2 regions of the Acinetobacter sp. 24-47-64 genome follow, and region 1 is predicted to be linked to the other one. Evidence: predicted binding sites of a transcription regulator. Region 1 holds the regulator's gene; the other holds the start of a gene.
The links. The regulator PhoB, encoded in region 1, activates phosphate uptake and scavenging genes when phosphate is short. The targets are predictions, from matches to a motif close to TGTCATNAANCTGTCATAA.

Region 1 (4,380 bases):
TTCAACGGCTGTAGTTTTGTTTGAGAAAGATAAAATGCAATGGGACCAAGCATTTAAGGCGAACTCAACTGTAGTAATGGGTGAAGCGTTAGGTCATCTTATTTGAGTATATCTTCTCAATAAAAAAAAGCGCCTTAGGCGCTTTTTTTATTCGTGCATTTTATACAAGCGTTCTTTGGGAAACACGGCAATAAATGTAGAGCCTTCGTTTTCTTTCGACTCGATTTCAATATGTGCGCCATGTTGCATAAGTACGTGCTTAACGATGGCAAGGCCTAAACCAGTACCACCTGTTTGACGACTGCGTGCACTATCCACACGATAAAAACGTTCAGTTAAACGCGGTAAGTGTTTTGGATCAATTCCAATACCAGTATCCTGAACAGAAAAATAGCCACGTTCTCCATCATCATGCCAGCCGATGGTGATGGTGCCACCTTTCGGGGTGTACTTTATGGCATTGGTAATTAAGTTACTAAACGCACTCGCCAATTCCATATCTGAACCAATTAAGTCACAGTGGCTGTCTATATCAAGGTTAAGTGTATGACCATAATCAATATTGTAAGCTTGCGCATCATCGAACAGATGGTTCATTAAACTTGGCATTTCGATAATTTGATTTTTCGCAATTTGTTTTTCATTTTCTAAACGAGACAAAAGCAAAAGATCATTGACCAATGCATTCATGCGTTTAGTTTGCGATTGCATTTGTTCAAAGGCACGTTTCCAGCGCGGATTGATATCTTCTTGATCTGTGAATGTTTCGATATACCCACTTAACACTGTGAGTGGTGTTCTTAATTCATGTGAAATATTGTCAACAAAATCTGAACGCATTTGCTCGAGATTTTTCATACGGGTAATGTCGTGCGCAACTAAGAGGCGACTTTCATTGCCAAAGCGAGTCAGTTTAATTTGCGCATACTTATTATCATGGTTCACCAATTTAATTTTTACACCATCTGGTGCTTGATGGGTATTATGAAAATACTCAATAAAATCAGGTTGGCGAATAATCGTGAGCAGGTTACGGCCACGATCAACAGCTTGAATGCCAAATAACTTTTCCGCAGCAGGATTCCACCATTCGATTTGATGGGAATCATCCGTAAGAATAATCGCTTCTGATAAAGCCACGAGAGAAGATTGAGTTCGATCGATCAGTCCAACCATTTCAGACTGAACAATACGTTCTTGGCGTTGAGCCCGATATACATTGAACAGTAATGCCCCCCAGATTCCATTTAAATTTGGTGGTACATCGTAAGGACGATTCGAAATCCAATCATTGACTAAATATAATGAGCGTAATTGGATACCAAAAAATATGAGACAGGCAATGCCTAAGCATATCCAAAGATAGCCAATCCCTAACCCGATACAGCCCGCAATAATCAGTAGAAATACCAGTAAACGTAAGTCTTGCTTGGCAAAAGTCCATAAACTGCTATATAGAAACTTTTGATGTTCACGTGCCAATTCTGGGACGGGGTAGGGTTCGTACATAAAATCTAAATTAACCTAAAGCAACATCAGCTCGTGTTGAAAAACGATAGCCAGTACCACGCACAGTTTGAACATAACGGTCTGCACCATAAGGTTCGAGCACCTTACGTAAGCGACGGATATGGACATCGATGGTTCTGTCTTCAATATACACATTTCCACCCCATACCTGATCAAGTAATTGAGCACGGGTATAGGCACGTTCTGGATGAGTCATAAAGAATGCCAATAGACGATATTCTGTTGGCCCCATATCAAGAATATTTTGATTATAGCTGACACGTTGGCTTACTGGGTCAAGAATTAAGCCATTTGCATCAATGGTTTTTTCGCCATTTAACGCATTTGCACGTCTTAACACCGCTTTAATACGGGATACCAACTCACGTGTTGAAAATGGTTTCGTCATATAGTCATCTGCACCAGCATCAAGACCTTGAACTTTATGGTCTTCTTCGCCACGTGCAGTCAACATAATGACTGGAATTTCTGAAAGTGTTTCATCACGCTTAAGGCGACGACACAAATCTACGCCACTCACGCCACCCGGTAACATCCAGTCGAGTAGGATAAGCGCTGGACGTTGATCAACAATCATTTGATGTGCTTGTTTCGCATCTTCTGCTTCCAAGCATTGAAAGCCTGCCATATCTAAAGAAGTATGGATCATTTCCCGAATTGGGAGCTCGTCGTCGACAATTAAAATGTAGTCATCTTTCACAACGCAATATCCTATGATGAACGGTGAACCGTTTTATATTTATGACAGGCTTATTACAAAGATTAATTATGACAGTATCATTGCAAGATGGAAATCGAAGTTAAATATAGCAATGTTTTGTGACAATTAGGCTGATATTTTGTCTCATTGATATTTATTAATCTTAAATTAAATCAATATCTTAAATTTACTTACGATTTGTCACAATTTCTTCATCTTAATTTGATGCTACTTTTTCATTAGATCATTCAATAGGGCGAGAAAAACGGTTTTACATGCCTGAACGACCTCAGCACGTGGAAGTTTAAAACCACCTACTACCCAGCGAACAGCAACTTGAGTGACATAGCCATTTAGACCAGTTGCAATCAAGGAGATCTCTTTTTCAGTGAGATGGGTATGTGGCATCATTAATGTGACAAAGGCATGAATCATTCGGTCGAAACGGCCCATTGTTTCTTGAATGGTTGCATGATTATGAAGTTCTTGGACGAGCATTGCATCAATATAAATAATCCGAGCGGTACGCGGATCATCTTCTAAAAAACTAAAGAACGCATTTAGACCTGCATTAATCATGTTTAGAGGCTCAGGAGAGGCTTTCATAATAGCTTGCATTAATGTTTGTTGAAGCTTCTCAATCAGTTCTAAAAAGATCGTTTGGAATAAGTTTTCACTTTTCTTAAAAGATTCATAAAAGTAACGTTCAGTTAATTTCGCTTGTGTGCAAATATCTTTAACGGTTACTGAGAAAAAACCATGAGTTCCATATGCTTCAATACCCGCTTCAATAAGTTTCTCACGGCGTGCTTGTTTGCGTTCAGTTAAGGACATCCCTTTAAATTGACGCTCTTTTGCGGGAGGCTTTTCAATCGCTTGCTCGTGTTCTGATGGAGTGAGGTTCTCTGGGTTCATAGCAATTCGAGTCTTTTTATAAAAGTGTTATGCTGCGGTCAGTATAGAGTACTGATCAGCTAAAGATACTAAATTGGCCTATAGTAACAATAAAAATGGTCGATAGTTACATTGACAATAATAATTGTCAAAATTATAGTGAACATGAATGACCCAGATCAACGCTGTGGTGCATAAAAATCAAAAAAAGGATTCACAATGAAAAATTTTAAAAACAAAGTGGCTGCAATCACAGGTGCAGGTTCTGGTATTGGTCAACAACTTGCGGTGTTACTGGCTAAGCAAGGTTGTCATTTGTCTTTAAGTGACGTAAATGAAAAAGGCTTAGCAGAAACAGTTGAACTGACGAAGAATGCAAATGTACGAGTCACAACCAAAAAAGTAGATGTTGCGAATCGTGACGAAGTTAAAGCATGGGCGGCTGAAACTGTACAGAATCATGGTTCAGTGAACATGATTTTCAACAATGCTGGGGTGGCATTGGGTTCGACCGTTGAAGGTGCAACATACGAAGAGTTGGAATGGATTGTTAATATTAACTTCTGGGGTGTCGTATACGGCACCAAAGAATTCTTACCATATATTAAGAAAACAGGTGATGGACACATTATCAACATTTCAAGTTTATTCGGTTTAACTGCGCAACCAACTCAGTCTGCTTATAATGCAACTAAATTTGCTGTACGTGGTTTCACTGAATCTCTTCGTCAAGAGCTAGATATTGAAAATGTGGGTGTGAGCGCGCTTTGCGTACATCCAGGTGGCATTCGTACCAATATTGCGAAAGCTGCAAAAATGAATGACAGTTTAAAGTCTTTGGGCATGAATCCACAGAAATCTGCACAGACATTTGATAAATTATTACGTTGTCCACCTGAAGAAGCAGCGCGTCAAATTCTAGAAGCAGTGCAAAAAGATCGCCGTCGTTTACTGATTGGTAACGATGCGAAAGTGATTGATTTAATGCAACGTGTGATGCCAACGGGCTATCAAAAAGTGACTGCATTTGCGACTAAAATGAGTAAACGTTTCGATTCTAAATAATCGTTAAAAAAACCCGCGTCATGCGGGTTTTTTATTTTCTTGATTTCTAATTTAAATCAGTACTTGAACAGTTTTCTTTTTCCAAACAAATTGATAATACAAACCTTGCATCACACATAAGCACACGAAAGCCAAAGCATAAGCGTACCAGATTCCCGCCAGCCCCCACCATGCGCTAAATAGATAAGCTG
Region 2 (4,380 bases), 740 kb from region 1:
ACCAATGCGATTATGGCTGCGTTGTGGATTCATGATTTGAGAAACCCACAGTCGGTTGCCAATCCTGACATCGCCCTCAATCATCCATTAGACTTAATCATGCATGGTGCTAATCATGGTGGATTATGGCGTGTAGCATATCTCGCACGCACCGCCCTACCATTTGCCGCATTATATGGTTTTGCTGAGGAAAAACTCCCCTTGAAAAAACTTTGGTCTAAATTCCAAAAATAAGCGTCATAAACAATTGATCATAAAAAAAGCGCTGATTGTTCAGCGCTTTTTTAGTCTTTAAGTATTGAATTCCATCAGGTGAACTGAAGGAACAACCAAAATAAACCACCTGATAAACAGATTGTTGCTGGCAGTGTGAAAATCCACGCTGATAAGATTGTGCGAACCATTTGGAAGTTTAAGCCCGACTTATTCGCAACCATCGTACCTGCTACAGCAGAGTTTAAAACGTGTGTTGTTGACACTGGCATACCAAAGCCATCAGCAGCAGCAATCGTTGACATTGCAACTAACTCTGCAGACATCCCCTGACCATAAGTCATGTGTTGTTTACCAATACGCTCACCAACGGTAACAACAATACGTTTCCAGCCTACCATCGTCCCTAGACCTAATGCCAATGCAGTCGCAACTTTCACCCATGTTGGAATGTATTGAAGGAATGAATCTAAGTTATCACGGTAATTGTCCACTGTTTTTTCTTGCGCTTCAGTCATGGCAGGTAAAGCTTCTGCTTTATCTAAACGCTTGAATGCAGTCGTGCTGAGGTACATATCATTACGGAATTCAGCCACTTGATCTTCAGGAACATCTTTAATGGATGTGTAGCTTCCTACTTTTTCACCTAAATGATCCGTTAAACTTGCCAAAGCTGGCACAACTTCAGGCGTGATTTCTTTGGTTTGGATATATGACGTGATAATTTCACGCGCTTTTTCATCTGGAATATCTTGGTGATTTGGATAAATCAAATCAGCAGTTTGAGCAGATAACTGACCAAACGTTTGGATATGTTGTTGATCTAGACTCTTGTTTAAAGAGTATGCCAATGGCACGATCCCGATCAGAATCAACATAATCAGACCCATACCTTTTTGACCATCATTTGAGCCGTGTGCAAAACTTACACCGGTACACGTGAAAATCAAAATGGCACGAATAAGTGGCGGCGGCGGTTTATTCCCTTCTGGTGGTTGGAATAATTCCACTTGTTTCTTAAAGATTTTTTTAACCAATAAGAACAATACAGCCGCAAATGCAAAACCGATTAATGGTGAGAATAAAAGTGCTTTACCCACTTTCATCACCTGTTCCATGTCTACACCTGACGCACCATTACCTGCGTTTAAGATGTAGTTCATGATGCCCACACCTAAAATCGAACCGATCAGTGTATGAGAGCTAGAAGCAGGGATACCGAGGAACCAAGTTCCTAAGTTCCATACGATTGCGGCAATCAACATGGCAAAGACCATGGCAAAACCAGCACCTGAACCGACGTTCATAATCAATTCAACAGGCAATAGCGCGATAATACCGTAGGCAACTGCACCACTTGCGACCATTACGCCAAGGAAGTTACAGAAGCCTGCCCACATTACAGCGACAGGTGCAGATAAAGCGTTGGTATAAATGACCGTTGCCACAGCATTGGCCGTGTCATGGAAACCGTTAACGAACTCGAAACCCAATGCGATAAACAATGCCGTGGCCAACATGATCACAGCATAAAGATTTAAAGCAGGCACATGAGATAAATCAGCAGCCAACTGAAAACCAATGTAAATCAAGGTTGAAACAATCAGTGTAAGGAACACTGGCATAAAGAATTTCGGCGTTGGCACGTGAACATTCGTCGACTGCATAGGCGTTGACGATTGTGCTGAATCTGAAACTGGAGTTTGATTAGAATTCATGCAAGCAGAGAAAGAGGATAAATATCCCCTCTATTGTTCAATTTAATTATTACAATTATATGACAAAGAGCTGTCATATAAGTCATCCAAACGACACTTATTTAAGAAAATTAAACTTTAAAAACAACCAATATTCAAAATTTATCAATAATAATCATATAGTTAATACAAAAGCCTCGTCTTTAATCTTTATTTCAATCGGTAATTAAATAGATGAAATAAAGATGACATCACTGTCACATTTGTTACAACGGCAGTTATTATTACATTAGATTATGACAACATGATGAAATATAGACAGTTTCAGTTTTGATAGGTTGATCATCGTAGTCGATGGATGAAATTCATCCTTAATTTTTTGGGAATAGGTTCATAAATTTTTATTTATCAGAAAAGTGGACGTAACTCTGCTAAAATATTGCACCATTATTTGTGCAGATTTTTGTGAGAGTCATTTGATGTCTACCCTCGCCACCTTAAAAGCGCTTCTTGCCAAACGTATCCTGATTATTGATGGTGCAATGGGTACCATGATCCAACGCCACAAATTGGAAGAAGCTGATTACCGTGGTGAACGTTTTGAGGATTGGGCCTACGACCTTAAGGGTAATAACGACTTATTGGTTCTAACTCAGCCACAGATTATTCAAGGCATTCATGAAGCTTATCTTGAAGCTGGTGCAGATATTATTGAAACCAACTCGTTCAATGGAACGCGTGTTTCAATGTCTGACTACCATATGGAAGACTTGGTTCCTGAGATTAACCGTGAAGCAGCTCGAATTGCCAAAGAAGCATGCAAAAAATACTCAACACCTGAAAAGCCACGTTTTGTTGCGGGCGTATTAGGACCAACGTCACGTACCACTTCAATTTCACCAAATGTAAATGATCCGGCATTCCGTAACATCACCTTTGATGAGTTAAAAGTTAACTATATTGAAGCGACTAAAGCGTTGATTGAAGGTGGTGCAGATATCATCTTGATTGAAACGGTATTCGATACTTTAAATGCGAAAGCTGCGATCTTTGCAGTGAAAGAAGTGTTTAAAGAAATTGGTTACGAACTGCCAATTATGATTTCGGGCACCATTACCGATGCATCTGGGCGTACACTCACAGGTCAAACCGCAGAAGCATTCTGGAACTCAATGCGCCATGCTGAGCCTTTATCGATTGGCTTTAACTGTGCACTGGGTGCAGATGCGATGCGTCCACACGTCAAAACCGTGTCTGACGTTGCGGATACTTTTGTTTCAGCGCATCCAAACGCAGGCTTACCAAATGCGTTTGGTGGTTATGATGAAACCCCTGAAGAAACTGCAGCATTTATTAAAGAATTCGCTGAAAGTGGTTTGATCAACATCACCGGTGGTTGTTGTGGTACGACGCCTGATCATATTCGTGCGATTGCGCAAGCAGTTGAAGGTATTGCGCCGCGTCAAATCCCTGAAATTGAACCTGCATGTCGTTTAAGTGGTTTAGAGCCATTTAACATCACTAAAGATTCATTATTCGTCAACGTCGGTGAACGTACCAACGTGACAGGTTCTAAAAAATTCCTTCGTTTAATTAAAGAAGGTAACTTCACCGAAGCTTTAGATGTGGCACGTCAACAAGTTGAAGCCGGTGCGCAAATCATCGACATCAACATGGATGAAGGGATGCTGGATTCGCAAGAAGCGATGGTGCATTTCCTGAATCTGATCGCGTCTGAGCCTGATATTTCACGTGTGCCAATCATGCTTGACTCTTCTAAATGGGAGATCATTGAAGCAGGTTTGAAATGCGTCCAAGGTAAAGCAGTTGTTAACTCGATTTCCTTAAAAGAAGGTTATGACGAGTTTGTAGAACGTGCTCGCCTCTGCCGTCAGTACGGTGCGGCAGTCATTGTCATGGCGTTTGATGAAAATGGTCAGGCGGATACTGCTGAACGTAAAAAAGAAATCTGTAAACGTTCTTATGATGTGCTTGTGAATGAAGTGGGCTTCCCTTCTGAAGATATTATCTTTGACCCAAACGTGTTTGCGGTCGCAACAGGTATTGAAGAACACAACAACTATGGCGTGGACTTCATTGAAGCAACAGGTTGGATTAAGCAAAACCTGCCAAATGCCATGGTGTCAGGCGGGATCTCAAACGTATCGTTCTCATTCCGTGGGAATGAGCCTGTTCGTGAAGCGATTCATGCGGTGTTCTTATATCACGGCATTCAACAAGGCTTAACCATGGGTATCGTCAACGCAGGTCAGCTTGCGATTTATGATGATATCGATGCTGAGCTGAAAGAAGCTGTTGAAGATGTGGTGCTGAACCGTAACCAAGGCGCAAGCGGTCAAGAAGCGACTGAAAAATTACTCGCTGTTGCGGAAAAATATCGTGGTCAAGCGGGTGCGCAAAAAGCCGAAGAAAACCTTGAATGGCGCAATGAACCTGTTGAAAAACGTCT

Region 2: AC1M85_RS04055 (inorganic phosphate transporter) is a predicted target of PhoB. The motif match lies at 2,205-2,223, and genes of this name have one in related genera.

Annotation. Positions count from the first base shown of each region.
Region 1 is NZ_CM173215.1:102,730-107,109, forward strand. It holds gene asd (archaetidylserine decarboxylase) at 1-106, shown strand, start outside; gene phoR (phosphate regulon sensor histidine kinase PhoR) at 148-1,509, opposite strand; gene phoB (phosphate regulon transcriptional regulator PhoB) at 1,520-2,230, opposite strand; gene AC1M85_RS00505 (TetR/AcrR family transcriptional regulator) at 2,459-3,145, opposite strand; gene AC1M85_RS00510 (SDR family NAD(P)-dependent oxidoreductase) at 3,344-4,189, shown strand; gene AC1M85_RS00515 (MATE family efflux transporter) at 4,241-4,380, opposite strand, start outside.
Region 2 is NZ_CM173215.1:838,915-843,294, reverse strand. It holds gene AC1M85_RS04060 (hypothetical protein) at 1-234, shown strand, start outside; gene AC1M85_RS04055 (inorganic phosphate transporter) at 309-1,931, opposite strand; gene metH (methionine synthase) at 2,390-4,380, shown strand, end outside.